One region of the Paenibacillus polygoni genome, then DNA from elsewhere that is predicted to be linked to it. Evidence: a T-box and tRNA genes for the amino acid it is inferred to sense, from the RefSeq annotation. Region 1 holds a T-box; the other holds one or more tRNA genes.

Evidence for each region. The T-box of region 1 lies ahead of trpS (tryptophan--tRNA ligase). A T-box ahead of a tRNA ligase gene usually reads a tRNA of that ligase, here a tRNA-Trp.
Region 2: it encodes a tRNA-Trp, which carries the amino acid that the T-box ahead of trpS (tryptophan--tRNA ligase) is inferred to sense. The anticodon was not compared.

Annotation. Positions count from the first base shown of each region.
Region 1 covers NZ_CP127162.1:4,198,717-4,214,006, forward strand. Annotated here, with positions in the region: gene QPK24_RS20060 (metal-dependent hydrolase) at 1-408, shown strand, start outside; gene QPK24_RS20065 (IS1182 family transposase) at 536-1,894, shown strand; gene QPK24_RS20070 (alpha/beta-type small acid-soluble spore protein) at 2,133-2,351, opposite strand; gene QPK24_RS20075 (hypothetical protein) at 2,473-2,655, shown strand; gene trpS (tryptophan--tRNA ligase) at 2,659-3,639, opposite strand; T-box leader at 3,708-3,953, opposite strand; gene QPK24_RS20085 (aldose 1-epimerase) at 4,140-5,117, shown strand; gene QPK24_RS20090 (alpha/beta-type small acid-soluble spore protein) at 5,350-5,565, shown strand; gene QPK24_RS20095 (O-methyltransferase) at 5,664-6,068, opposite strand; gene QPK24_RS20100 (M3 family oligoendopeptidase) at 6,278-8,074, opposite strand; gene QPK24_RS20105 (YycC family protein) at 8,235-8,429, shown strand; gene QPK24_RS20110 (hypothetical protein) at 8,426-8,662, shown strand; gene QPK24_RS20115 (globin domain-containing protein) at 8,704-9,084, opposite strand; gene ylbJ (sporulation integral membrane protein YlbJ) at 9,529-10,746, shown strand; gene QPK24_RS20125 (NAD kinase) at 10,827-11,633, shown strand; gene QPK24_RS20130 (YutD family protein) at 11,659-12,210, opposite strand; gene lipA (lipoyl synthase) at 12,271-13,158, opposite strand; gene QPK24_RS20140 (M23 family metallopeptidase) at 13,395-14,423, shown strand; gene yunB (sporulation protein YunB) at 14,535-15,290, opposite strand, start outside.
Region 2 covers NZ_CP127162.1:2,588,581-2,603,870, reverse strand. Annotated here, with positions in the region: gene QPK24_RS12685 (MFS transporter) at 1-316, shown strand, start outside; gene QPK24_RS12680 (IS30 family transposase) at 482-1,438, shown strand; gene QPK24_RS12675 (RNA polymerase sigma factor) at 1,543-2,766, shown strand; gene QPK24_RS12670 (hypothetical protein) at 3,030-3,389, shown strand; gene QPK24_RS12665 (3-oxoacyl-[acyl-carrier-protein] synthase III C-terminal domain-containing protein) at 3,404-4,375, shown strand; gene codB (cytosine permease) at 4,908-6,185, shown strand; gene QPK24_RS12655 (cytosine deaminase) at 6,154-7,422, shown strand; gene QPK24_RS12650 (copper amine oxidase N-terminal domain-containing protein) at 7,953-8,486, opposite strand; rRNA gene rrf (5S ribosomal RNA) at 9,103-9,219, shown strand; tRNA gene QPK24_RS12640 (tRNA-Ala) at 9,270-9,345, shown strand; tRNA gene QPK24_RS12635 (tRNA-Asn) at 9,350-9,425, shown strand; tRNA gene QPK24_RS12630 (tRNA-Glu) at 9,428-9,499, shown strand; tRNA gene QPK24_RS12625 (tRNA-Val) at 9,508-9,583, shown strand; tRNA gene QPK24_RS12620 (tRNA-Thr) at 9,671-9,746, shown strand; tRNA gene QPK24_RS12615 (tRNA-Tyr) at 9,756-9,841, shown strand; tRNA gene QPK24_RS12610 (tRNA-Trp) at 9,848-9,921, shown strand; tRNA gene QPK24_RS12605 (tRNA-His) at 9,953-10,025, shown strand; tRNA gene QPK24_RS12600 (tRNA-Gln) at 10,046-10,120, shown strand; tRNA gene QPK24_RS12595 (tRNA-Lys) at 10,132-10,207, shown strand; tRNA gene QPK24_RS12590 (tRNA-Leu) at 10,216-10,296, shown strand; tRNA gene QPK24_RS12585 (tRNA-Arg) at 10,386-10,462, shown strand; tRNA gene QPK24_RS12580 (tRNA-Leu) at 10,476-10,555, shown strand; tRNA gene QPK24_RS12575 (tRNA-Pro) at 10,565-10,638, shown strand; tRNA gene QPK24_RS12570 (tRNA-Gly) at 10,648-10,718, shown strand; gene QPK24_RS12565 (ABC transporter ATP-binding protein) at 12,091-13,023, shown strand; gene QPK24_RS12560 (ABC transporter permease) at 13,044-14,177, shown strand; gene QPK24_RS12555 (ABC transporter permease) at 14,174-15,290, shown strand, end outside.

The sequences.
Region 1 (15,290 bases):
TCAGAACCTGAAGATAAGTATTATGTTATCCCTACGATTCATTTAAATCGCTGGCATGTGGTCAAGGCTCACAAAGACGGCAGCTACGAAATCGGGAAATTAGATGGACATCTCCTCGTTTGGAGTAAGCACGCTGTTTCCTCAGACCATCCTGCTGTTGAGATTTCTAAATCTCACCCAGACATTCAGGCATTTCTTTATTTTACTTCTTTTGCGGTTGCTGAAGTGGAAGAATTAAGTTTTGGTTATTTTGTTCGATGGGGCGATGTAAGGTATCGGCATCGTAAACAGTACCCCTTTGTTGCTTGTATGGTCATGGACAGAAATTATGAACCGATCAGCACTTATGTAGGTTGGCTTAGTGAGGATAAGATGGAGAAAAAATTGTCCCTTGGCTCTCACACCTAAATATCAAAAAGAGAAACGGCCTCCCCCGGAGGTCGTTTCAGACTGTAGACAAACTAGCTTAAACTAGTTTGCCTGCAGTCTTTTTTATTTTACAATAGAAGCAACTATTTTATTTGAGGTGACAATCTTGCTAACGAAACAATCCTCCACTCAACGTGACCAACTTGAAATGGTTGCTCTAGATCAACTCGTTCCAGAAGATCATTTGGTTCGCAAAATCGAATCGGCGATCGACTTTTCTTTCATCTACGACTTGGTTCAGGATCATTATTCGGAAATTGGACGACCTAGCATCGATCCGGTCATCTTAATTAAATTACCTCTTATTCAATATACCTTTGGTATTCGTTCCATGCGAAAAACGATCGAAGAAGTTCAAACCAACATGGCGTATCGTTGGTTTCTGGGCTATGGATTTTATGATAAAGTTCCGCATTTCTCTACCTTTGGAAAGAACTACGAACGTCGTTTTAAAGATACAGATCTATTCGAACAGATTTTCTACCGTATTTTGCGGACTGCAGCTGAGAAACATTTACTCAGCGCGGAGCATGTTTTCATCGATTCTACACACGTAAAAGCGAGTGCGAATAAACGGAAATTCGAAAAGAAGGTTGTACGCAAAGAAACAAGAGCATATCAACGCAAACTGGAAGAGGAAATTAACCAAGATCGGGACGACCATGATAAAAAGCCGTTTCCTCCGGACTCTTTTAAAAAAGAAGAAGAAAAGGAAATTAAACAAAGCACTACAGATCCCGATAGCGGCTACTATGTCAAAGATGAACGGACCAAACAATTTGCTTATTCGTTTCACGCAGCAGTAGACCGAAACGGATTTGTACTCGGTAACATCGTCACTCCCGGAAATGAACATGACAGCCACTTGCTTGCACCCCTCGTAGAAATGGTAAAAGAAAAGATTGGGAAACCTGTAGCAGTGGCAGCCGATGCTGCCTACAAAACACCTTGGATTAGCAAATATTTGTTGGAGCAAGGGGTTACTCCGGCGCTGCCTTATACACGTCCGCGTTCTCAAAAAGAAGGTTTTCGAAAAGATGACTACGTGTATGATGAATATTTTGACGCCTATTTATGTCCTGCTAACGTGGTATTACCTTACTCGACCACCAATAAAGAGGGGTACCGAGAATACAAATCTCCAAAAGAAATTTGTAAATCGTGTCATTATTTATCCATGTGTACAGGGAGCAAGAACCACCAAAAAGTAGTGACGCGACATGTATGGCAAAACCACTTAGAAGAAGTAGAGCATCTAAGACACCACCAGCATGTAAAACAAATCTATGCAAAACGAAAAGAAACGGTGGAACGGGTATTTGCAGATGCAAAAGAAAAGCATGGCATGCGATGGACAACCCTGCGAGGGCTAAAAAAATTGTCCATGCAGGCGATGCTTACGTTTGCTGCCATGAATTTGAAGAAAATCGCCAGATGGTCGTGGAACAGACCAATTCCAGCGTAAATCAGGCGGGTTTCCACCTGATTTATTCATGAAAAGAAGTAGAAATGACAAAAGGCACTCAGAATGAATACATTCCGAATGCCTTTTGTCTACAATCTGAAACGGCCTCCCCCGGAGGTCGTTTTTTATGCTTGACGTAATATACCGCTTTCATGCAAAATCAGCTACATAGGCAACATAAAAAGCTTGGACGGTAGATATACCGCCCAAGCTCACTATTTTGATTGTTAAATTACATCTATTTGCTTTGACCGGACAATTGCTGTTCAGCGATTTGTACCAGACGTTTTGTGATATATCCCCCGAGTGAACCTGTTTCGCGGGAAGTGTAGTTACCGTAGTAACCATCCGACGGAATTGTTACGCCCAGTTCTTGAGCAGCTTCCATTTTCAGTTGTTGAAGTGCAGCGTTCGCTTGTGGAACTACCAAATTGTTAGAACGAGATCCTGATGCCATGTGTGTAATCTCCTTTCGCTTCGCGCGTAATATGTGCTGTTGCAAGCTTGCAAGATTATTATGGCTCTCTCTCGAAAAGCTATACTTCTTTTTAAAAATATTTTTCTGGAGGTACGTTCACATGAGTAAAGGTCTGTCTCTTTGGTTTGCCGCTTCTTCTATTATATTACTTATCGTCACTGCGGTTTCACTTAGCCATTCCTTATGGTTAGCTCTACTTTTTAGTATATTGGCTATCGGTAATATTGGCTGGGGATTCGTCATCAAAGCAAAAAGGAATCGGGCTGAGTTAAACCAGTCTTAAAATTTAGACAACAAAACCCATCCGTTTTTTCACTTCTGTCAGATTGGCAGCAGCGATCTCTCTTGCTCGCTCAGCAGATTCATTTAGAATGCGCATGAGTTCATCAGACTCACGAATTTCACGGAATCTCTCTTGCATCGGTTCAATAACAGAAACCACCACTTCTGCAAGTTCTTTTTTGAAAGCCCCATACATTTGTCCTTCGTACTGTTTTTCGATCTCTTGCAGAGAGAGTCCAGAGCATTCGCTGTAAATACTCATTAAATTACTGATCTCCGGTTTGTTTGCAGGATCGAATCGAACGGTACTGTCCGAATCCGTTGTTGCACGGCTGATTTTTTTACGAATGTCTTTAGGTGTATCCAAAAGCGAGATATAGCTTCCTGGATTTGGGTTACTCTTACTCATTTTTTTAGATGCATCATCCAGTGACATAATCCGTGCTCCGACTTCTGGTGTATAGATCTCAGGAATCGTAAAGAATTCTCCATAACGACGGTTAAATCGCTGAGCAAGGTCTCTTGTCAGTTCCATGTGCTGTTTTTGGTCATCTCCAACCGGTACGAGATCTGCGTTATAGAGCAAAATATCTGCTGCCATCAAAGAAGGATATACAAAAAGTCCTGCACCTACGGATTCTTTGCCTGCTGATTTATCTTTAAATTGCGTCATCCGTTCAAGTTCACCCATCGCTGTCAGCGTGGTCAGCATCCATCCGAGTTCTGCGTGCTGAGGTACATGAGATTGCAAGAACACATTCGCTTTTTTCGGATCGATTCCAGCTGCCAAGTATAACGCAGCAACGTCTTTAGATTGTTCGTAGAGCGCAGCAGGGTCTTGTGAAACCGTAATGGCGTGCAAGTCTACAACTACAAAATTACAATGATATTCGTCTTGTAACTTAACGAAATTCTTCATTGCCCCAATATAATTCCCTAGCGTTAGCTTTCCACTAGGTTGAATACCCGAGAATACCGTTTTCATTTTCTATTCCTCCTACAATTCATATCCTTCAAGAATATAACAAAATACAAAAAGGCCCCACATCCCGTGAAAGGGACGTGAGACCGTGGTGCCACCCTAATTCGCTGCTTATTTAAACATAAAAACACGCATAAGCAACCTTATCTTCCTTAACGCGGATTAGTCGTCCTGACCTACTAAAGAAGCATCGCTTCTCGTTAAGCCGGGCTCTCCAGGGTCCATTCAGTCAAAGTCAGCAACACCGATTCGCATCAACCATCGGCTTTCTGCAAGTTGCCATCACTAAGCTTACTTATCCCTATCAACGATTATAAATTATATACTTGCTTTATCATAATCATGATAAAGTTCTAATGTCAACATGAAATATGAGAAGCAAAAAATACATAAATTTCATTTGTGAATCTTAGGTGCCTTTTTACTACCGATACAATTATCTGTTATGATAGACTTACGTGTAAGATGTTTAAGATCTTTCGTGGGAAAAGGAGCAAAAAAAGATGAAACAAGTGACCAAAGGGCTTTGGAACGGCTATGACACCTATATTTTGCACAGTCGTGATCTTGAAGTCACCCTGCTACCCCGCCTCGGTAACAACATTATATCCATTTATGATCGTATTCAAAACCGGGAAGTCGTTCGTAAACCTGACGAACAGGATCTCGCTTTTTATCTTCAGAAACCTTACCATTTTGGTGTTCCGATGCTGATCCCCCCGGGGCGTATCCACCTGGGTCACTTTGAATATGAAGGCCAAGAGTATCAATTTGCTCAAAATTCCGTAAATAATAACCATATTCATGGACTTCATCGTACACAGCCTTGGTGCGTCAGTGACATAGAAGAAGATGACGATGGATGCACCGTAACAACGGAGTGGAAGACAAGTGAAGATGAACTATGGATGAAGCATTTTCCTGTTCCTATGACATTCTCAATGACCTTTAGACTGCAAGGTTCTACTCTGACACAACAACTTCGAGTTACCCATCAAGGTGATCATGCAGCACCGTTTGGTATGGGATATCACACTTGGTTTATGCTTGATGGAGAACCACATCGTTGGAATATTAAACTTCCGGTAAATGGAATATATTCGCTTAATGATGATTTACTGCCAACAGGCGATTTAGAGGATTTAGGTTCTCTTGCCAGCCTGCCTTATGGAATAAATCTCGAAGGACAGAATTTAGATACCATATTTAGGTCTAATCGTGAACAAGACACTGCTTATCTAACGCGTAATGATGGTTACGCCATTAAATATACAGCGAATAAGGATTCTTTTTTACATTGGGTGCTATTTACCAAAGGGGAAAGCAGCGATTATTTGTGTATTGAACCTTATACTTGGTTGCCCGATGCTCCAAATATGGAGAGAGATGCAGACTTCACAGGAATCATACATATGGAGCCAGGTCAGACCATTGAACTCTTAACACAGATTGAGATTGTTCAGCCTCCTGATTCAGAATAATAAAAAGCATATTTTACAAACAGACAGCTGATTGAGCTGTCTGTTTGTGTTATATACCCTCAATCTTCTAATCAAACCCTTAAGACTGATATTAAGCTAATTGATTTTACCTCAGGAATTCCCCCCCGAAGTATCTTCTTTATTTCCACTTGTTACCTGATACTTTTTTGAGTATATTTTCTCTTCCTTAAACCATACTAATCTCACAAAGCACAAAAGGAGGTGACAACACATGGCATCAGGATCTCGTTCTAATAATTTGGTAGTGCCACAAGCGAATGCTGCGCTTCAACAACTGAAATTGGAAGCAGCACAAGAGCTGGGCGTAACAATTCCTGCAGATGGTTACTACGGTAACTATACTTCCCGTGAGACTGGATCTCTCGGAGGTTATATCACAAAACGTCTGGTACAAATCGCTGAACAGCAATTGTCTGGTCGTCAATAATGTCGTTATTTTCTCATAAATCTAGCTAGGTTCCATGCGAGGAATCTAAGCGGGTTAAACAGGGCGGTCTTCTCTTATAAGAGAGGGCCGCTTTGTTATTATGATGGACCTATTTGAATGTCTGTGTATGTAGTACGCGGGTAGCGAATCATTAAACTAGCCAAATTATAATTGGACTCTAAAGTTGAATCTACAACAATCATGTTATTTCTAACGGCAAAATCATAAGTAATTTCTCCATGTGTCCAGTGCTTTTTTAACTTTAGTGATTCCAAGGCCATAAGACGGAAAGAGGACCGCTGTGGTTCTGTAAGTCCTTTTGGAGAATTATCCATCACTTTCTTCATAGGTACCGGATAATGCCTAATTCCGAATTTACCTATTACATTATTTCGAATTTGTACAAAAACGATTCCTGAATCAAGACCTGCAAGTTCCTCATCAAGTGCTCTAAAGACAATATCCAATTGTCTAGGTAGAGAAAGTTGATCAAGTGAGATCATATACACCATCCTCTTATACTTTTAGCCTATATAAATATAGGGCCTGTGACTCAGTATATGTCAAATTTTTCTAATTTACAACAATTTTATGCAAAAATTATTGGTTTTTTTATTATATAATCATATTTCGACAAACTTCTGGCAAAAATCAATAACTTTTATGAAAAAAAGACCTCAGCATCGCTGCTAAGGTCCTGTTTATTTGAAGTCTATTGCAGGTTTTCAGTCATATGAAGGAACTGCTCAATATCAGCGATACATAAGTCAGCAGCTCCCTGCCAGAAGTCAGGTTTTGTTACATCCGTATCTAAATGTTTTTCAGCAAGTTCCTCTACGGTCATCCGGCCAGTATCCCGCAATAAATTGTCATATTTCTCGGCAAATGCGGCTCCTTCTTTTTGTGCCTGTGCATAAATCCCGGTACTAAACATGAATCCAAATGTATAAGGGAAATTATAGAAAGGGACTCCTGTAATATAAAAATGCAGCTTCGATGCCCAGAATGTAGGATGATAGGAACCAAGAGAATCACAGAATGCTTCACGCTGCGCCTCCTCCATTAGTTCAGACAAATCAGATGCACTAAGAAGACCCTCTTTACGTTTCTCATAGAAACGTGTCTCAAAAAGGAACCGGGCATGAATATTCATAAAGAATGCAACGGTATTTTGAATTTTTTCTTCCAGTAAAGCAAGCTTCTCTTTTTCATCTGCTTCTTGGATCAATGCATCTGCTACAATCAGCTCTGCAAAAGTAGAAGCCGTTTCTGCAACGTTCATAGCGTAGCTTTGATTCAAGATCTCCATATCATCCATTACATGCTGGTGATAACCATGTCCGAGCTCATGCGCTAGTGTAGACACATTAGAGGCGGTGCCTGCATACGTCATAAAAATACGCGTTTCCTTGCTTACCGGAAGTGATGTGCAGAACCCTCCTGGACGTTTACCTGGGCGATCCTCTGCCTCAATCCAATGTTTATCAAAGGCCATCTGTGCAAAGTCAGCCATGCGAGGGCTAAATTTACGGAACTGAGACACAATACTCTCTGCTGCTGCATCATAAGTAATCGTTCCCGTAGATTCACCTATCGGTGCAGATACATCAGCCCAGGATAACTGCTCAACGCCGAGAAGCTTTGCTTTGCGTTCCAGATATTTTACAAGAGCTGGTTTCGCGCGCGTGATCACATCCCACATTGCATCAAGAGTCTCAGCAGACATTCGGTTAATTGCAAGTGGTTCTTTGAGAACGGAATCCCATCCTCTTCTCTCATAAAGTTTCAAACGGAAACCGCCGAGATGGTTTAGGGTATCAGCACAGTAGTCTGCTGCCTCACTCCACGCTTTTTCCCAATTCACCAGCATCGTTTCACGCACTTTGCGATCAGGGTGCTGTAATTTGTTCGCCGCTTGTCCCGCCGACAAGTATGTTGTTTCCCCATTCTCTTCATAAGGAACCCGCACTTTACTTACGATGGTGTCATAGAAATCTCCCCAACCGTGATATCCGTCCACTGCGAGATCAAGTGCTAAGCTTTCCAGTTCTGGTGCCATTTTTTCTTTTGCTTCTTGGCGGCTCTCATTCATAACAAAAGAGATGGGCGTGATCTCAGGGCGCTTCATCCACCCTGTCCATACTTCATCATCTGTTTGCTGAAGCAAACTGTCAAACCTAGTCTTAACACTCGCTAACTTAGCATGCAGGGAAGCAATTCTGCCCGTAAGTTGTACCGCTTTTTTATCGTCTTGATTCTCTGCACCAAGGCAGGATACAAAGGCAGAGCCTTCTGACAATCGTGCAATAATATCTTGAAGCTGATCAATTATTCCATCATAAACATATGTATCTTCCACGGTCACAGGAACTTTTGCATCAGCCACTTGTGCGTTTAGACTTGCGATATCCTGCTCGAGTTGTTTAAGATAAACAGCAAAGGTTTCCGATGAGGAACCCCCGCTAAAAATTGTTTCCAAATCCCATGTTTGACGCAGTGTTTTACTCATACTTTTACCACCTTTTTTATTTATTTTTCAAAAAAACATCGAGAAACAGGTTTGAACAACCCCTGTTCAAGGTGTATAACTAATACTATATCAGAATTATGCTTCTATTGATTCCAGTCTTTACCTAAACTCGATATATAACATTCAGGAGGAAATATAAATGAGACCTTTACAGATTTCTGCAGAGACAGCCGTTACGTTATCGAAAAAATTAGGTGTGCCTATTGAGCATCTTATGCATATGCCGCAACATATCTTGATGCAAAAGCTGGCTGAACTAGCTAAGGAAGAATCTTCTCCAGCAGCAGAAGATGCCGATCTAAGTACAGACCAAGACAAGGATAACCATATATGATCCCATTTGAAAATACATGGCCCTATGACATTGTAATGGGTGACATTTATGTTCAGGAGTGTCCCTTCTGCTCGGCTGAGAATGTATTACTTCCGTTAAAACCGAAACAGCTTTCCTTAATACATGACGGAAAGAAACACCTGCTTGTCTTTCCGTGCTGCAAAAACCGGGTAACATTACTCGATAACGATCAGGATTATCTGCTTGCTGATCAGCGTTTAAGATCCTTATGACAGATAAAGCACCGGTGAAAACCGGTGCTTTTCTTCATCATTTAGGAGGGCGTATTAATAAAATGATAGGCCGGACCAGATAATCGCTGAATGGTGAAATCAGCAACCGTCTCCGGTATATCCATTTCTTTCAAAGCTTCATACATACAAGATAACCAAGCCTGAGCCCGCTCTTCAGTAACAGGAAAAGGTAAGTGTCTTGCTCTCATCATCGGATGCCCATTTGCATCAGAATACAGAGAGGGACCTCCGAAAAATTGACTTAAGAACATATACTGTTTCTCCATAACGGGAGTAATGTCCTCTGGAAAAAGCGGAGATAACAATTCATTTTTTTGTACTTTCGGATAAAAAGCCTCTACCAGTGCTTTTACACCCTCAGCGCCTCCCAAGTTCTCATAAAGCGTTTTGTTCGGATCCATTCCTCTCGCCTTCTTTCTCATGCTAAAGTTCATGCTCTAGTATAACAAAAAAAGACAAGAGCTCCTATCTATCTAGGACTCTTGTCTCATAACAGTTTTTCTTGCCTAAGGTATATATTTGCAGTTGATCCTTAATAACTCCGCCAGTCTTCTTCACCGGGATGGATATGCGCTGCCCGCATCACATATACAATAGCGCAGACGAGTATCCCTGCAATTACTCCCATCACGACATCACTCCATCCTTTAGATAATAGAAACCAGGCATATCAAAAGAGGACTTTAGATCTATTCACTAATTACTATTTATATTAGCATACATTTCCTTAAATTACAGTAAATTTGCAAACGCTTTCTATTTTTTTTGTCCTGTTTGTCCACCTTGGCTCATATAGTATTCATAACCAGCGAACAGCTTTTAGAAAAAGGGGCGAACCATGGCATATGAAGCGTCTAGCCTTACCACTTTTGATCACCTTTGGCCTACTCAGTATATGCATGTTAATGGCGGTCTATCCTTTATCCGTATGGGAGTCCGGCGTTCGGGGTCTTTCCATATGGTGGGAGGTCCTCTTCCCTTCTCTCTTTCCCTTTTTTGTTATATCGGAGCTGCTTCTTGGACTTGGCATCGTCCACTTCATGGGCACTCTTCTTCATCCGTTTATGAGACCCGTATTTCGAATTCCAGGAACAGGCGGTTTTGTTGCCGCAATCAGCTATGCTTCGGGATACCCTGTTGGAGCGAAACTGACAGCTAAGTTATGGGAACAAAAACAAATCACACGAGAAGAAGGAGAGCGGCTCGTTGCTTTTACTACCACATCTGACCCTATATTCCTCATCGGGGCAGTATCTGTTGGTTTTTTTCACATGCCTGCTCTGGCAGGGGTTCTAGCTATTGCTCATTATGGATCTGGACTTATTGTTGGTCTTCTCATGCGATTTCATGGTCCAAAAGATTCTTCCGAGCTCAATACAGAAGCTTTACCTGAGGAAGGTAACCGTCTGAAGCATGCATTTCATGCAATGCATCAAGCTCGTGAGAGCGATGGACGTTCTCTTGGACAACTTGTGCAGCAAGCAATCCGATCTTCTTTACAGCTGATGACCGTAGTAGGCGGACTTGTCGTATTTTTTTCAGTCATTCTCGAATTATTTACAGAAGCTGGACTGATGAATGGGATGTACCACTGGCTTGAACAAGTCCTCTTATTCCTTGGATTACCTCCTGAGTTATCTCAGTCGCTCGTTGGAGGATTATTTGAAGTTACCCTCGGTGCTCGGTATGCCGGAACTTTAGAGGGAGTCCCCCTCATCTATAAAGCGGCTGCGGCTGCTTCTATTCTTTCTTGGGGAGGTTTATCGGTTCATGCTCAGGTCGTAAGCATCCTGAACTCTACACCGCTGCGTTATTTACCGTTTATGTTTGCAAGAGCGGTTCATGCGGTCCTTGCAGCCGTAATTGTATTTTTGTGCTGGAACCCGATAATGAATACAGTAGATACGTTAAATGGGGCTGCCCCTTCCGATTCTTCTCTCTTTACGGGGATTCATCTGCTCCCATCCCAATTAGCAATGACTATGATTTTGATTGGCGGATTAATGATGATCACGACTGTCTATGTATGGATTAAGCAGCTCACTGCAAAATTTCAAGATTAAAGGAAATGTGTTGCAGCGATTGTTTTCTGTCCTGAAATTGGATATCATCAAGTTATACTTATTACAAAGGAGCTTTCATCTTGAGATATTATGTTCAGGACAGAGGAGACTCTTTATCTATGGATTTGGCCGAGCAATTTCACCGCCTTGCTGAAGAGCAGGGATTTATACTCGATGCCAAATCTCCAGAGATCGTTGTTTCTATTGGCGGCGATGGCACCATGCTACAAGCTTTTCATACGTTTATAGATCAAATCCCGGATATTGCTTTTGTTGGTGTTCATACAGGACACCTTGGTTTTTATGCAGACTGGAAAGCGGATGAGCTTCATGAGCTGATCAAACTTATGAGTAACGGTCTAGATACGAGTCAGCAGTTGCAGCCACGTATTGTGGAGTATCCTTTAGTTGATTTGGAGATCCACCGAAAATCAGGAGTTACCTCCATGGTTGCACTTAATGAGTTTACCCTCAAGGGTGTCGATGGAACAGTGGTAGCTCAAGTCGATATTAATGATATTACTTTTGAGATGTTTCGTGGTGACGGCATTTGCGTATCCACTCCTTCCGGCAGCACGGCTTACAACAAAGCACTTGGCGGAGCAATGATTCACCCCACGATTGAAGCGATGCAAATCGCTGAGATTGCCTCCATTAATAACCGAGTCTACCGTACGCTGGGATCGCCTATCGTACTGCCCAAGCATCATCATTGCGATATTTTCTCTAGAAAATCCCAAAGACTGCTACTAACGATTGATCACGTTAATATGACGATGGATGACCTTATATCTGTAAGATGCCAGGTCTCCAGACAGAAAGTTAGTTTTGCAAGATATCGTCCTTACCCATTTTGGGATCGGGTTCGTACAGCCTTTCTGGATTAAGTTTACAGCAAAAAGCGGTTCCTGCTTAGGAACCGCTTTTTGCTGTAGCTTCTTCTTTTGTCTTGTTCTCTTTAGAGAACTTGCGCTCTCTAGGTTCTTTATGCTCTTTATGTTCTTTTGACTCTTTTGGTTCTTTAACCTCTTTAAGCTCTTTAGGTTCTTTAGGTTCTTTCGGTTCTTTAAGCTCTTTAAACTCTTTAGATTCTTTAAGCTCTTTTGCCTCTTTTGGTTGGGATTCCTTTGGTTCCTTAGGTTCCTTCGGTTCCTTAGATTCTTTCTCTTTTGAATCCTTAGGTTCTTTTTGCTCTTTTTGCTTATGAAGTACAAAATAGGCACAACCAAAATTACAATATTCGTTAATATAATCAACCATGCCCGTAATCGAAGTATCTTTATTCGCCTTCGGGTGGTTCTCTCGGTAAAATCCTTTAAGTCTCAGTTGATTATAGCCCCAATCCCCAATAATATAATCGTATCGTTCAAGGACATCGCTATACCGATCACGAAAGGCTTCCGGATTCCAACCGTTTCTATAGTCCTGCAAGACTTCATAAGTTTTGCCGCTGATCTGAATCAAAACCGTCTTCCTTCCCTTCTATCCGAACCGCCTTCTTCTTCATGCAAAGGCTTACTCCTACTATACTACATTATTTGCATTCGCGGCAGACTTTACTTGTTCATGTGCATGATATGAACTTCTAACCATAGGTCCTGATTCAACATGACTGAATCCTCGGGCCAAGCCTTCTTTTTTTAGTTCCGCGAATTCTTCAGGTGTGACATACCTTTTTACATATAGATGCTTGTCCGAAGGTTGTAGATATTGCCCAATCGTCATAATATTACAATCGACCGCTCTCAAATCATCCATTGTCTGAAGGATTTCATCCCATTCTTCTCCAAGCCCCAGCATAATACTTGACTTGGTTGGAATATCTGGATTCATTTCTTTTGATCTTTTAAGTAGTTCAAGAGAACGTTCATACTTCGCTTTGGCACGAACCTGATCAGACAGGCGTTCTACCGTTTCAATATTATGATTTAGAATATCCGGTTTAGCGTCCATGACGATTTGCAGTGCCTCCTTATTCCCTAGAAAATCAGGAATGAGTACCTCAACACTACATAAAGGCAGTTTTCTGCGTATTGCTTTGATAGTTTCTGCGAAAATGGAAGCCCCTCCATCGGTTAGGTCATCCCTCGCTACACTCGTCACTACACAGTGCTGTAAATTCATCTGTTCTGCTGCTTCAGCAACACGTTCCGGCTCCTGTAAATCAAGCTCAGTAGGCAGCCCCGTATTTACTGCACAGAATCGGCAGGCTCTTGTACAAATATCTCCAAGAATCATAAAAGTTGCTGTACGATTTGCCCAGCACTCATAAATATTAGGACAACGTGCTTCTTCGCAGACCGTATGAAGGGTTTTTGAACGCATCATTGTTTTAATTTCTTGATACGGTTCACCTGCGGTTAGCTTTATCTTAATCCACTCTGGTTTAGGTTCTTTCACTTTGCTCCCCAAGGAAGTACCCTCTTTTCTATATCGAGATGTATTAAACTATCGCACGGACACATTATAACATGATTTTTATGGAAATAACCTCCATTTCTAATCATTTCTTCTTTACGCTTCCGATTCTTTTTTCATGTCAAGGCATAAAAACAAGAGTGTTGTGTGAACCTAAACATAACTTTGAGCGAAAACGAAGAAAGGAGGCGTATCTGTTGTTACGGTTGTACAAAAAACATAACTTGCGAATGCTTTGTCTGAAAGTCACACTCACTCTCTCTTTCTTTGCCTCACTTGCACCAGCGGATGCTCTAGCTCAGGAGAAACCAGTAACTCCCCCAAGCGCTCAAGATACTTATAGAGAACGCAAGGCATTATATGACCAAATTAGCGTTGTGAGCGGCGTTCCTTGGTACTATCTTGCAGCGATCGATCAGTATGAGCGGACGATGACAAAAGCACATCCAAAGGACCGCGCACATGAAGAGCGGTTAACAGGTATCTTTTTTGAATCCAGCCGATGGGCAGGAATTTTAAATCCAGATCAGCAGGATAAGAATCCTATGTCCATTGCCCTCTTTGGTGGAATTGGACTCGATGGTACGGGTGACCAGAAAGCAGACCCAGAGAATAATGTGGATGTTCTTTATACGATGTCTCGTATTGCTTCAAAATATGGGATATCCGCAGACGATATCGGTATCTCTCTCTGGCACTATTACCAGAACACAAGAGCGGTACAAAGAATACAGCAATTCGCCAGAATCTATAAGCATTTTGATACGCTTGAGCTTTCGGAGCATGCATTCCCTTTACCTTTAGGTACCGTGTACTCTTACCGAAGCACCTGGGGAACAAGCCGCAGCTGGGGTGGACGGAGAATTCATGAAGGAACCGATCTTTTTGCCCATCATGGCTTGACGGTCCGTAGTACTTGTTATGGAATTATTGAAATTAAAGGCTGGAATCCATTTGGAGGATGGCGTGTGGGAATAAGGGACCTAGACAACCACTATCACTACTATGCGCATTTATCTGGCTTCGAGAAGGGGATACACGTAGGCAGTATTGTGACTCCAGGACAAACCATTGGATGGGTAGGAAGCTCCGGTTATGGTAAGCCAGGAACACAGGGTAAATTCCCTCCTCATCTGCATTATGGTATCTACCGGGATACAGGGCTTACCGAATGGTCTTTTGACCCCTATCCATCCCTGCATCGCTGGGAGAATGAAGAACGTAAATCTAAACAAGCCAAAAAGAAAATCTCACCTTAATTATAAAGTGACTTGTTACATAAGCATCCTCTGGAAAACAGACGATTCTTATACAAGTCACTTTCTTTTTTTACGATCTTTTTTACGATTAAAAGGATTTAACTTTCTCACTTACTCATTACCACTCGGCAAAAGAGGTTCCGGCTCTTCCAGATAGAGCTGACTATTTCCCTCATTCTTGGGGACGGTGCTGCTTGCATCCGGGGTTGTGACTCCCGTGCTTGGTGTTGCAGCGGATGGTAAAGAAGGAAGCGCTAAGCTGGGAGCACTTGCTCCATTATCTCCTACAGGACGTCCTTGATTATCGTAATAATACATAGGCACATCTCCAACAACAAGTAAGTAGGAAATTGGCAGCTCCGTGTCTACAATTTCCGGTTCCATATCCAGCGGAACTACAACAGCCACCTCAGCAATGATGTGAATGTATACCTCAACCAAAATCATATTGATTCCCGCATTTTGCTGTCTTGTGCTAAGATCTACTTTTACCGCGCCTTGTGGTTCAATCCGAATGGGCACCTTAGGACCAAAAGAGGACAAGATCGTACTTCCCAGCGCTTGCCCGAGTGGAATGTGGTCTCTGAATGACTCCATATCTTGTAGTGTAGTTTGCACAATGGATAACGCATTAGACGTAATTCTCATGTGCTCATCGTAATTCAACATAAAACCGCTAATCTTTCCCTTGGTATCCGTTTTCCACTCAATGAGATCATCAGACGGTTTGCCATCTGCAATTTGACTCGTTATGGCTTTGTTAATCGCTTCTGTCGCCAGCTGCTTCACCCTGATTTTAGCTAAATGCATAATCGGAGGCTTCAGATTCCGCTCTATGTATGCAGCAGATTGCACCGTCAAAATCAC
Region 2 (15,290 bases), 1.6 Mb from region 1:
CTTCTTAGGTTCTGCTTCTAGCAGTGCTATTTTGTTATTGGCAGGAGCTTTAGTAGCTCTTGGGTTTGGTAATATTTCATCCATATCTCAGGCTCTAGCAATCAGTTTAGCTGAACCGCACAGAGTTGGCTTAGCAACTGCGACTTTTTTTATATTTTATGATTTAGGAAACGGTTTTGGCCCCTCTATTCTTGGATTACTCATTCCAGCGACAGGATATGATGGTTTATATGTAACACTCGGGTTCATTGTATTAGCAACACTTTTCCTATATTACCTGTTGTATGGAAGGAAAGAACGTAAAATTCAAAACTAAAGGATTTAACTAAAACAAACAAAACATCCTGTGAATTTCAGGGTGTTTTTTCTTTATGACGGATTGTAATATGAAGTGCGACACCTAGTTCAAAATTAAAAATGGCCCATGGCCGGATTCGTGTAGAATGGAGTTACCACACAACACCTACAAGGAGAATCCGCCATGAGCTACACACATCTTAGCATAATTGAACGCAGTAAACTAGAAGTATTACATCAACTGGGGCTGTCCGCCCGAGCCATTGCTCGCGAATTGGATCGTCATCATTCCACGATCAGCCGGGAACTGAGGAAAAATCAAAGCCTAAATGGTTATCAAGCGGTAGCATCAGAGCATCGTTATAAGCATCTTCGCCAAGCTCAGAAACCTAGAGAAAAATGGACGGAGACACTCGGAAAAGAAATTGAACAGCGACTTCACGAAACCTGGTCTCCTGAGCAAATCTCTATGCGTTATAGACTGAAAGGAGAGCCCATGGTTTCGTTCAAAACGATCTATCGCTGGCTTTATCAAGGACGTATGATTCGTAACACCGTTCAGCAGTTAAGACACAAAGGAAAAAGACAAAAACCCCAAGAAAAACGAGGTCGCTTCCTCGTAGGCACTTCTATCAAACAACGGCCTAAAGAGATTCGTTCCCGTGAAACCTTTGGACACTGGGAACTGGACACGGTCGTCTCCAGCCGAGGAAAAAGTAAGGCTTGTGTCGCTACATGTATCGAGCGAAAAACAAGGCTATACACTGCTATTAAAATGCCAGATCGCACTTCATTATCAATGGAAATTGCTATTGGTGTAGTTGCTGCACAGTACCCTGCCCAAACCTTCCAGACAGCTACCGTAGACCGTGGTAAAGAGTTCGCGTGCTTTCGTGAATTGGAAGAGTCACACGGTATGACGGTATATTTTGCAGATCCTTATTCCTCATGGCAACGAGGCTCCAATGAGAATGGAAACGGGCTCCTTCGAGAGTTCTTCCCAAAAGGAAAGGACTTTGCAAAGGTGACCGAGGAAGAATTAGAACACGCCCTCCAACTTATTAACAACAGACCAAGGAAATGTTTGGGATGGAAAACTGCTCACGAATCATTTGAAGAAGAAGTGTCGCACTTGGATTGACAATCCGTCTTATATATAAAGCATAAAATTATTTTTTATTTATACGTGGCTTTTTGGCTCCCGCCGGTGTCTAATTAAATGTAAATCAAGAGGAGGTTCACACCATGTCAGGAGCTCATGACAACACTTCTGTTTATCCGGATGAACAGGATCGCAATACAAGTTTCGATCACACGTATGAGCAGTATCGTGAGAGAATTCGCAAATATTTCGCACTGAAAGTGAATCCCATGGCTGCAGATGACTTGACACAACAGGTATTTTTAAAAGCTGTCGAGAACTTTCACCGCTTTAAAGGCAACGCTCATTTGTTCACTTGGATCTTTAAGATTGCTCAGAATACAGTGAAGAACGAATATCGCAGGTTATCACGGCAAAAAGAATCACCATTTGATTTTACAGATTATGAATCGCAGTCAATCTCTCTTGAATTTACGAAACATGTGGATATTCGAATTGATATTAGTTCTGCGTTAAGGAAACTGAGTGAGCTTGACCAGGAAATTATTGCACTGCGTTTTTTTGTAGATTGCACCTTGTCTGAAATATCTAAAATCGTTGGACTGCGCGAGAGTGCAGTGAAGAACCGATTATACCGAGCTTTAGAAAAATTAAGAAAAGAATTGAATGAATGGGGGGACATTGCCATCATGTCTATTCAGGATATGATTTCCATTGTTAATAAGGGTGACAGTCAAGGTACAAATGAACGTCTAAATAAGGTACATCAAGACTTATTTGATGAATTAAAGATAAATGTGGAACGAGTGACAACCAAGTACAATCACCAGCCTTCTCGTAAAATCGTTATTGAAATCTATCCCGACCTGCAAGCATTCCATCATGCAGTCGGCGAACCAGGTGCACCGGATTGGTTTATGGGAACGTATGAAGGTCATATTCTGAAAATAGTATCTCCTCTAAACCCGGGACCTGATCATACCTATGAGTCTATTTTAAAAGGAGTGGTCCATTTATTTACCATGTGGTTAATCGAAGATATTAATCCTTCGGCTCCCAAATGGATCAGACAGGGAATAGGCGGATACGAGGCCAAGCAGATGACCAAAGAGTATATAAAAAGTTCAACGGAAGATGCCATTCGCCATTTGGCGATCCCTTCTTTTGATGATTTAGATAACGATACCTGGGACTTTGAAACGATGAAAGGATTTCAATTCTCTTATATGATGGTGGAATTTGTGATGGATCGATACGGCATAGATGCTTTAAACAAAGTAATCCGAAATCCTCATGATTTTGAAGGGATTTTTAAGTGTACCAAGCCGGAACTGTATAAGCAGTGGGTAGAATATATCAAACTGTAATTTTAGTAACCTTGAGCCTGGCTATGAGCCGGGCTTTTTTTCTGTGAAAAATAAAGAAAGTTCCTCATGCTCATCCATTAATCCGTTTGTAGCATACATAATTAGCAATTTTGCATACAATATCTTCACTTTAAACTAAAAAATGCCGATAACCTCTCTGTATGACCAAATATTGAAAAAAAGTTCTTTTTTTAAGGAGGTAGGCTAAAAAAAGCCCGTCGGTGATATCTCATATTAGAAAAAATCAAAAGGAGATGTTAAAAATGGAAGCAACGACAAAGTTTTATAATGAAGGTAATATTATTTGGGTAGATCTTGAAGGGTTCGCCAGTTTAGAGTTAACCAATCAGAAGGTTGCTGACTTGAAAGCTACTTTAGGTCCACACATTGCAAATCAGACAATTGTTATTGATTCTACGAATCTAGCTGTATTTAAACAAGAGATTCTACCGGTTTTAGCAGAGTGTTATGAGATTTACTCTAAATTTGGAAGATGCATTATGGTAGAAGCTAAGAAAGCAATTGTTAACATTCAGCTTCATAATACGGCTAAAAAAGTAGAAGGGTTTACAGGTCAGTTTGTAAAAACAACAGAAGAAGCTAAAGCAATTCTAGGATTATAAGGAGTGTGTTTTGATTGCCCAGTGTTAGATTAAAACAGATTGCAGTATATCATCCAGAGAATTCATATACGAATGAGGAAGTGGCTTCTTCTTCACCCGATCGAGAAAGACTTCTTGGGATGTGGGCCCATTTAGGAAGAGATAATAGATATCTAGCAGATGAACAAGAAACCACCGTAACGATGGCGATTGAAGCAGCTAAAAAAGTACTAAAAGCAGCAAATATGAGTGGTGAGCAGCTAGATCTGATAACCATATCGTCCGGTACTCACGAGTACAATATACCTACCGATGCAGCTTTTATTCATAAAGCAATTGGTGGTAAAGATCAATGTGCTATCTATGATCAGAACGCGAATTGTGCAGGTATGGTTGTGTCATATGATCAAGTAAGTAGAGCAATGTTACATAATCCAAAAATGAAATACGCGCTTATCGTAGGAAGTGAGCAAGTAGGCAACTTCTATAAGCCTGAGAACTTGGTACATATAGGTTTAAGCGGTGACGCAGCATGTGCTGTTATTCTAGAAAGAGTAGAAGAAGACGGGTACGGTTTAATTGATTCTTCTTATATTACCCATTCTGAAAGACCGGAAGATTTAGTATTACCTGAGCATGGATTTAAGAATTCAAAAGTAATTCAAACAAGAGTGTCCGATTCCTATAAAGTGGATAGTATGTTTGCTAAGGCACCCGCTGTAATAAATGATCTTTTAAAAGATCATGATCTTACTAAAGATGCCATCACCCATTATTCAATTTCTCAGGTCCTCTCAACAAAGATTGCTTACTTAGCAGAAGCATTAGAAGAAGACTCATCAAAGTTCACCTATGTAGGTAACAAATATGCTTATACGGGAACAACAAGTCCATTCCTTGCCCTGTATCATGCAATTGAAGATGGGAAGCTTAAGCAAGGGGATCACCATATCATGTGGTCGGTTGGAGCAGGTTTTACTTCCTGCGGATTATTAGCAAGATTATAAAAAGTGCAGCAGTTATTTTATGTTAGTAGTCGTTCTTTTACGTTAACAAGCAAATGAAAATAGCAGAAAACAAGAGGCTCTCCGAATCAGTGTGAGCCTCTTTGTTGTGCAACCCAAACAACTTCCATGTAAAAAATCACTGATTCCATAGTAATCCTGTTACTTAGACGTTTAATAGTTAGATAGTATCTCCATCTCATCTAATAACGAGTTAATTCCCTTTTTACTCCCTCTATTTAGAAATGCATTTTTCAAATTACGTAAGGATAATAATACCATTGACATTCAAGTAGATTTCAAAAATAATAGAATGTAATTGAATACGGGTACCTTTAATTCAGTCCAGAGAGGCTGACAAGGGCAGCGGATTTTATAATCACGCGAGAATCAGGGCATAGTCCGTTAGGAGATGCTCTGCATCTTCGCGCGGATTATGATGTGAAAAAGAGGCTACCTGTCAGTTTGAAACTTGACGAGTAGCCTCTTTTTTCTGCTTTTTGGTATCAGGAGACTTTAACCTGGGGGTATTCTGATGAGTAAACACGATCAAGAGTTTTCATGGCAAGAGGTGCCAAAGACGCAAAGAAACAATTTTAGAAAGACGTTTTCAGTAATGCTAGCATTCACTTTCTTCTCGGCTAGTATGCTGGCAGGGGGGACGCTCGGAGTCAGTTTGACGTTTATGCAGTTCATGGGAATTGTGCTTGGGGGTAACTTGATTTTAGGTATTTATACCGGAGCACTGGCACATATTGCTGCTAAAACAGGTCTTTCCACACACTTGTTGGCCAAATATTCGTTTGGTGGGAAAGGTTCATACCTGCCTTCGTTCTTGCTTGGATTTACACAGGTAGGATGGTTCGGTGTTGGTGTGGCGATGTTCGCTGTACCCGTCGCTAAAGCGATGGATTGGAACGTGTATCTTTTAATTTTCATATTTGGTTTAGCAATGACAGCAACAGCTATTTTCGGTATCAAGTCACTCGTTATTCTTGGATATATTGCGGTTCCCGCTATTGCCATTCTTGGCGGTTACTCTGTATTTGAAGGAGTAGACACGCTGGGCGGTTTTCAAGGCTTGTTAGATTACATGCCGACAGAGTCGATTACCGTGGCAGCGGCACTAACGATTTGTATTGGATCATTCATTAGCGGCGGTACGTTGACGCCAGACTTTGCGCGTTTTTCTCAAACATCTAAACAAGCAGTGACTGCGACAGTTATTTCTTTCTTCTTAGGTAACTCACTTATGTTCTTGTTCGGAGCAGTCGGCGCAATGGCTTATAACCTGTCAGATATCTCGGAGGTTATGTTCCTGCAGGGGTTGATCCTTCCAGCGATCATCGTTTTGGGACTGAATATCTGGACGACGAACGATAACGCCCTATACGCTTCCGGGCTGGGTTTTGCAAATATCACTAAAATTTCGAAAAAGTTCTTCGTTATTGTTAACGGCATCGTGGGTACCGTATTTGCTATGTGGATGTATAACAACTTTGTTGGTTTCCTGAATGTGCTCGGCGCAGCGATTCCTTCGATCGGGGCCATCATTATTGCAGACTACTTTGTTGTGAAGCGTAGAAACTATAAGCCATTTGCCGAAATGACATTCAAAAATGTAAACTGGGTAGCGATGGTTGCATGGGCAATCGGTGTAGCCTTTGCTCAGCTGGCCCCAGGAATTACACCACTAAACGCACTAATCGGTACGGCAGCAGCTTACATCGTTTTAATGCTGGTCGTTCCTGCGAAAGAATCCAAAGAAATGGGGAATTTAAATGATTATACAGAACGCAAAATTGCGGGGTAAAGAAGGATTATGGAATATTGTCGTGAAAGACGGGAAGTTTGGGCAAATCACACAATCTTTGGACACGACAACGAATGAGGAAGTTCTTGACGTGAGCGGTGCACTTGTGCTGCCGCCATTCATTGAACCTCATATTCATCTGGATACAACGTTAACAGCAGGCGAGCCGGAATGGAATTTGAGCGGGACATTGTTTGAAGGGATTCAGCGTTGGTCTGAACGTAAGGCATTCCTGACACATGAAGACGTTAAAACACGTTCCAAAACAGCACTAAAATGGCAGGTCGCACAAGGTATTCAGCATGTACGGACACATGTAGACGTGACCGATCCAAGTCTCACCGCTGTTAAAGCAATGCTCGAAGTGAAAGAAGAAATGGCACCCTATGTTGACATTCAGCTTGTTGCATTCCCACAGGAAGGTATTCACTCCTACCCGAACGGCGTGGAACTAATGGAAGAGGCGCTGAAGATGGGCGTTGACGTGGTCGGCGGTATCCCTCATTTCGAATTTACGAGAGAATATGGCGTGGATTCAATGAAGGTTGCATTTGACCTTGCTGAAAAATATGACCGTCTTATCGATATTCACTGCGATGAAATTGATGACGAACAATCCCGTTTCTTAGAAGTTGTAGCTAAAGAAGCTTACGAACGCGGCTTAGGTTCCCGGACAACAGCAAGCCACACGACGGCAATGGGATCTTATAATGATGCTTACACTTATAAATTGTTCAGACTTCTTAAGATGGCGGACCTGAATTTCGTATCCAATCCGCTGGTCAACATCCACTTGCAAGGACGTTTCGACACGTATCCGAAAAGAAGAGGGCTGACTCGCGTCAAAGAGCTGCAAGAAGCCGGGCTTAATGTGTGCTTCGGACACGATGATATCTTTGATCCATGGTATCCGCTTGGTACAGGCAACATGCTTCAAGTACTGCACATGGGTATCCATGCTTCTCAGCTGCTTGGTTACGATCAAATCGTGAATTCAATTGATCTTATTACGAAAAATAGTGCAAGAACCCTGCATATTGAAGATATGTACGGTATTGAAGAAGGTAAACCAGCGAACTTCATCGTTCTTGAAGCAGAGAATGAATATGAGGCGATCCGTAAACAAGCTGCAGTGCTTTATTCTTTCAGAGGCGGCCGCAAAATTGCCGAAACAAAACCTAGGGACACGTCAATCATTCTTGAGAATGGTTTGGAAAAAGTCACTTTCAATAAATAATTAAATGAAGCAAGCGATGCATCAAGCATTGCTTGCTTCATTAACTTTAAACCCCCGCATTGTATACAGGGTGAAAAGAGAACGTATACCGCGAACTCTTCCTGCATACATGAGGGGGTTTTTTGTAATAATAAATTTATATTATCTGCTATGTCATTTTTTAATGGCTAACTTAAAAGAATTTTGAGGGGTCTAAAAATATCCATACAATCAACGCGATGTTTAAACAAGTGAGACATAATCCGCCTATAAGGTAACCTGTAAATACTCTGTTTTTCTTTTTTTGGTAAATGATAAGTGGTACCAAGTAAAGCCATTGATAAAAACCAACAAATACATGATTTAATATAAAGAAACCATCATCGATCATACCGAGTAACATCAAGCCATATGCACCAAAATAAAAAACGATTACATAAACAAAACTTAATAAAAAACTCGATAAAAATTTACTGTTCAACTTTCCACAACCTTTCTTACAACTAAGAAGAGAGAATTACATAGTCGATCATTTGGGTAAATAAAAGGACTTATTTTGAATACGAAAGACCTGGGAAAACTGTATATTCATCGACGTTGAAAAAGTCTACTTTTTTCATAGTTTCAATTTTCCGTTTAGTTATTACAAAATCCCATATTTCTCCTTTTAAAATATCTTCATATAGAATAACTTTCACTCTAACTTTTAAGGAATGAGTTAATTCCTGTGCATCAACAATTTTATAGTCCATAATCGCTGGGTACATTCCACCTATAGGTAACTTATCATAACCTTCCACTGATACTGATTTAATTAATGCATCATCTCTTTCATCGTAACCAATCATAAATGTTCCAATAATGTTTTTAAGACTTGCCCAACCACTACCAATGAAATCAAGATCTTGTTTCCATATATCTTCCTGAGAAGGTATCGATTTGTCATTGATAGTTACCGTTTGATTCTTTTGGTTCCAACCTACATTCGCATCTAATGCCTCTGCTACCATACTTATAGGCACCATTACTCGGTTATTGACGATCTGAGGAGCTACATCTGAATTAACTTGTTGACCGTTAACCACGATCCTAATGTTCACCTTAGCAAAAGCTAAACCAACCATTATGCTAAGAGAAAAAACAACCACAAAAAGTGAGATGAATAGTTTCTTCTTTATTTTTATCGCCTCCATTTGTAAATGTATATAATGAAAGACGTTATAAATTTGATTGTAGTTACATTATTTGGTTTCACTATACGAAAAACTTCTACATTAGAAATATTGTTTATCATTCTATATAGTTATCTTTTGAAAGTTGATATTAAAATATGAGACTATTTTTAAGTGAGATGATAAATGAAAGATGATCAATGAGGACAGTGATGATTTGGAGGGTGCGATACCCTATTTCTCATGAATAAAAGGGGTGATTTACTATTAGAATAGCTCTATTCAATATGATATATTATTTATGTCCTCTTAAGAAAGAGACATTTACAATGTGCATATGATGCAGTAATTAAAGATATTTAATTTATTGATCGATGGTTTTTATTACTAGTTGAATATGTTTTTGAAATATGATAAATTATAAATCCGGTAAGGATTTTCTGACAGATTTTAAGCTGAATGTCCTTTCTAAGGTCTGATATTTTGCTGGTGAGTGTTCACTGAAGATATCACAGCGCAAAAATCATTGTTTGGTGGCGATAGCGGAGGGGTTCCACACGTACCCATCCCGAACACGACCGTTAAGCCCTCCAGCGCCAATGGTACTTGGACCGCAGGGTCCTGGGAGAGTAGGACGCCGCCAAGCAGTTAACCTTTTAGGTTATATTTTTACTGAATCATTTATTTTAACGATGAGGGGCCATAGCTCAGCTGGGAGAGCGCCTGCCTTGCAAGCAGGAGGTCAGCGGTTCGATCCCGCTTGGCTCCACCACTATTCCCTGATAGCTCAGTTGGTAGAGCACTCGACTGTTAATCGAGTTGTCACAGGTTCGAGTCCTGTTCGGGGAGCCAGCGGCCCGTTGGTCAAGGGGTTAAGACACCTCCCTTTCACGGAGGTAACAGGGGTTCGAATCCCCTACGGGTCATTTGATATGGAGATTTAGCTCAGCTGGGAGAGCATCTGCCTTACAAGCAGAGGGTCGGGGGTTCGATCCCCTCAATCTCCACCATACAATTGAAGCAGGACGAAATCCTGTGAATTCATCAAATTTATTCTAGCTCCCAATATGGGGTGTATGGTATAATCGTATTAATTAGCCGGTGTAGCTCAACTGGTAGAGCAACTGACTTGTAATCAGTAGGTTGGGGGTTCAAGTCCTCTCGCCGGCACCAGTTTCATATGGAGGATTAGCGAAGTGGCCAAACGCATCAGACTGTAAATCTGCTCCCTTACGGGTTCGGTGGTTCGAATCCATCATCCTCCACCAGTTTTTAGGGGCATAGTTTAAAGGTAGAACAACGGTCTCCAAAACCGTTGGTGTGGGTTCAATTCCTGCTGCCCCTGCCAATTTTCTAATTGTATAGAATAATGATATATGGCGGTCGTGGCGAAGGGGTTAACGCACCGGATTGTGGCTCCGGCATTCGTGGGTTCAAGTCCCATCGATCGCCCTTGTACAACTTATCGCTGTTGGGGATTAGCCAAGCGGTAAGGCAACGGACTTTGACTCCGTCATGCATAGGTTCAAATCCTATATCCCCAGCCATTTTTTAGTACGAGCCATTAGCTCAGTTGGTAGAGCACCTGACTTTTAATCAGGGTGTCGAAGGTTCGAGTCCTTCATGGCTCACCATGATATATGCGCGTGTGGCGGAATTGGCAGACGCACTAGACTTAGGATCTAGCGTCTTTGACGTGGGGGTTCGAGTCCCTTCACGCGCATCCTTTCATTGCGGACATGGGTCAGCGGTAGACTTTTGCCTTGCCAAGGCAAGAGCCGCTGATTTCCGTTGTCTGCTTTTATATTTTTTGCGCCCTTAGCTCAGCTGGATAGAGCGTTTGACTACGAATCAAAAGGCCGGGAGTTCGAATCTCTCAGGGCGCGCCATTTTTTTTAACAAGCCGGTGTGGCGGAATTGGCAGACGCGCGCGACTCAAAATCGTGAGGGAAACCGTGGGGGTTCGAGTCCCTTCACCGGCATTTATAAATCGGGATGTAGCTCAGCTTGGTAGAGCACCTGGTTTGGGACCAGGGGGTCGCATGTTCAAATCGTGTCATCCCGATATTTATACGCGGGTGTAGTTCAATGGTAGAACTTCAGCCTTCCAAGCTGATAGCGTGGGTTCGATTCCCATCACCCGCTTCATGAATAAACCTCTTTGCGAAAGCGTAGGGGTTTTTATTATGGATTTAGTCAGATGAGTGTGTGACACGCGCAAAACAAAAATTACCCGCTATGAACTGCACTCGGATGTTAGTTGATGTCTATCAATAGAATGTAGTTCATTTTACTAGTAGTCCTGATTTATCTGATTTTACAGAAGCGTAAGTAATGATCTACTCGGGTTTTCCTTTTCCAGGCTAGATATCGATACACACCTAAAAGCGAGGAAGCTGAAATAGATAAATTCATTGAAGAAGTGACTGCTATGGAAGATCCAAATGAACATAGACCTGTTTTTACTGAATTACTTCTTACATACAGCGTCAAGATAGAAGTAAACCATGGTATTCGAAATTAAAAAAGTACAGTGAAGTGAAAATCGACTTCTATTTAAAGTGATCGTATAGTACAATAAGTCATTTTTTTACTCTTCCCTATTCCTTAAACCCCAAGCCTCAGAATGGATTTAATAGGCTTGGGGTTCTTTTTATACGATGACATGAAAAACACACTATATGAATATTTCACAATAGATAATAATAAACATACTTACATACTTCGAACATATCCACCAAATACACCTCTCTATAAGTTTAAAATAGCAAATATTTTAAACTAGTACGGATGTAAAGATTTATTATCTTACACCTTACTATTTATTTATAACCCAAGAAATATATCCTAGTGTACTGCGATAAATCTAAATCTAACAAGAATAGAACATTACAGATTTCTGTCCGAGCGAGTGAGGCAACATAGCGAATAAAGGGCGTAAGTAAAAGACTTCTTTTTTAGTGGAAAATATATGGACAGTACCCGTAAACAGAAGGACGTGTACGATTAGGATGAATATTAGAATTTTAGCTATTGAGTTACATTCTACTTTAGAGGCTGAGAATACATTTAATGACATTGTAGAAATGATTAAAATGTGGGATAAATAGGTGTTTAAAAAAATTGAATACATCAAATTTCAGAAAAATTTAATTGTGATTTTGATATATTCTTACCGGGCAACGGTATCAAATCATGTGGAACTAAGTCACCTTTTCTTCGTATTACAGTGCGGGGATTAGGTTTTTTGTGTGAATCAACATTGAGTACTATTTACTGTATATTCTTGTGTTATAATGCAACAGCATGAACAATTATTCAAAAAGGATTTTAAGGATAGCCACATAATATAAGACGAAAACGGAATTTTTTAGATTTCTTATGATGGATTTAAAAAATTCATATGGAAATCGTAAGTGCGCGAGTGTCCCCATCAATGATTCATGAGGCACTCGCGCTTGTTGTTTATCGCTACAGATATCTAATCACATAATCAAATGTTTGAGGAGGAATGAAGATGATCATAGAAGTAACGGGTCTGGTCAAAAGATACAAAGATTACACAGCTGTAGACGGGGTTAATCTCAGTATCCAGGAAGGTGAGATATTTGGACTGCTCGGACCCAACGGCGCAGGCAAATCAACAACGATGAACACATTGCTGGGCTTGTTAAAAATAAACAATGGAACAGTGAAAATGTTTGGTAAGGATTTTTCCAAGCATGCAAAAGAAATTAAACAGTCGGTTGGCTATGTACCGCAGGACTTAGCTTTTTTCGAAACCTTAAGCGCCATTGATAATGTAACATATTGGGGGAAGTTATATGGTCTTCGAGGCAAAGAGCTGCATACATCCGTACAGGAAGCACTTGAGTTTACTGGATTATGGGACAGAAGAAAAGGTATAGCAAAGACATTTTCGGGTGGTATGAAAAGACGTCTGAACATCGCTTGTGCGATTGTACATAAGCCGCGTATTCTTTTTATGGATGAACCTACGGTTGGAGTAGATCCCCAATCAAGGAATAATATTTTGGAATCGATTAAAATTATGAATCAAAATGGGATGACCATCATCTATACTACACATTACATGGAAGAGATCGAGGCCATCTGCGAGCGAGTCGCTATTATGGATTTTGGAAAAGTGATTGCACTCGGAAGTATAGATGAGCTGATTGATTCCATTTCAACGGGAACTCGCTTAAGTCTAGAGCTTGCATCGAATACGGACGCAGCCATTTCATTGATTAAAGAATTGGAAGGTGTCACCGCCTGCAACAACATAAATGGAGTGCTCGATATTCACTTGGAAAAAGAGGAACGGTTTCTTACGGGGATAATGGAAAATCTGATCCGAAAAGAATTTAAAATTAAGTCCATGACACTGGAAAAACCGAATCTGGAGACGGTATTCTTGCAGTTGACTGGTAAAAAACTGAGAGACTAATCCGGGACGGTGATGAAACGATGAATATACTCACTCAAATTTTTTATTCGGCAAAACGGATCTTGATTGACCCTAAACCGATTTTCATTAGATTACTCAGTTTTTTGTTAATTATTTTAATATTAGGTACTGCGTTTAAAGACCAATTTAATGTTACCTCTTTGGAAAAAGTAAGGGTCATTTATAGCAATGAAGATTCTGGTCCACTTGGAGAAATGTTCATTAGCTCTATGACCGGTGCGGAAGATATTAGCTCACTGGCGGAGTTCGATCCCGTATTTTCTCTTGATGAGGGACGAGAGTTTCTAAATAAGGAAGAGGCAGATGCGTTTATCTATATTCCTGAAGGATTCTCAAGCCAAGGGGAAGCCGATGGATCAAGTAAAACAGTGGAAGTATATCTGGCCAAATCTTCCGGTGTTGATACAACGGTGGTACGGAATGTCGTGGATAGTCTGATTAATGGGCTGAATACCGTAGGGGTAGTCGCCACCATGTCAGGCAATTCGCAAATGGATCAAGTGAATTCGGATACTAGCCTGAAGGAAGTACCTCTAACTGATTCTAAATCGGCTACAGCCATGGGATATTATGCGATTGCAATGCTGCTGATGTATCTAATGCGTGGGCAGGAATATGGCGCTGCAGGAATGGGAGAGGACTATTTGGGTACACTGGGTGATCGGCTCAAGCTAGCACCGATTAAACCTTTCGAACAGTATCTAGGTAAAACGATCGGTCTTTCCTTAGTTACCTTCTTACAGGGCATGGTAATTATCCTGTTTACCAAGTATGTATATGACGTCGATTGGGGAAATAACTTGGGTGTCATCGTATTGATCGTGTTTGTGTTCTCGTTATTAACCACGACACTTGGTGGCCTATTGACCATTATCTTAAAGGATTCCGTAAAGGCTGACACCCTTGCCAATATTGTAACTCTTATATCCACTTTTCTTATCGGCGGGTTTATTATTATTGATTTTGGAGCTATCGCAGCAATTTCCCCAAGCTACTATGCAAAATCAGCGATATTCAACGTTGTATATAACGACGAGCTAGGTTCTGCTTTTGTAAACATTGGACAGATGTTGGCTATCACGTTGTTATTTGCGGTAATCAGCATTGTGGTTTCAAGGAGGAAGAGAGCATGACGATCTTATTTAACAGCATCAAACGGATCTTTCGGAAACCAATAAACATCTTATTTATGCTTGTGCTTCCGATCCTGCTAAATATGTTTTTGATTTCGACGGTAACCAAAGATACAAAATATAATGTAGGCATACTGGACCAGGATTCAACCCCATTCATAGTGGATCTTATATCGGATATGCAGGAGAAATACAATGTAACATTACTGACTCCTGGTGATGATGTAAAGGGCTTGATTGTAAACAAAAAATTAGACAGTACTTTTACCTTTCCAGCGGGGTTCACTGCGGAGATGCTTGAAGGAAAAGATGTATCTGCTCTGAGCTATGCCCTTGAGGCTTCTAATGTGGCGAGACCCGTTCAAGTATACGTATCGAGTTATATATCTTCAGCAAAACAAATTGCGGCAGCTGCCAACGGGAATGAAGATGCCTTCTATAAGGGGATGGAAGCTTATAAGAAGAATGCATTCGCTGCAGAATATAAGAGCTTCTCTACTGGAACTTCTGAAAAATCTGAAAAAGACATAAACACGGCGGTAATGTCCCTAGGTTATATTGCATTTGGTATGCTATTCTTGATTACCTTCTCCACAAGCTTAATCCTGGAGGATAAGCTAACTGGAGTTTATGATCGGATCACCGCAACACCGCTGACACGCTCTCGTTATTTTTCACAACATATGATAGCAAGCTTCCTAGTTTCAACGATTCAGGTTGTCGTATTAATCAGTTTGTTACCGAAAATATTCGATATATCCTATGGATCAACACTGGTTCAACAACTGGAAGTCATGACAGTTTGTCTTGCGTTTGCTCTTGCTTGCGTAGCCATTGGCGTTACAATCAGCAGATTTGCAAAAAGTGCACTGATGGTGAGCTCGCTAACGGCATTAGTCAATATCCCGATGCTGATGCTTGGTGGATGTTTTTGGCCGAGAGAAATCATGCCAGACTTTATGCAGCGAATCGGCGATTTTGTGCCGACAACTTGGTTTTTACAAGCAGGGGAAACGGTGTTGTATGGAAAAGGTTTAAACGGTGCCATTCTTGAACTGTCGTACTTAATTGGCTTCTCTGCTTTGTTATTGATCGTGTCGTTTACAATTAAGT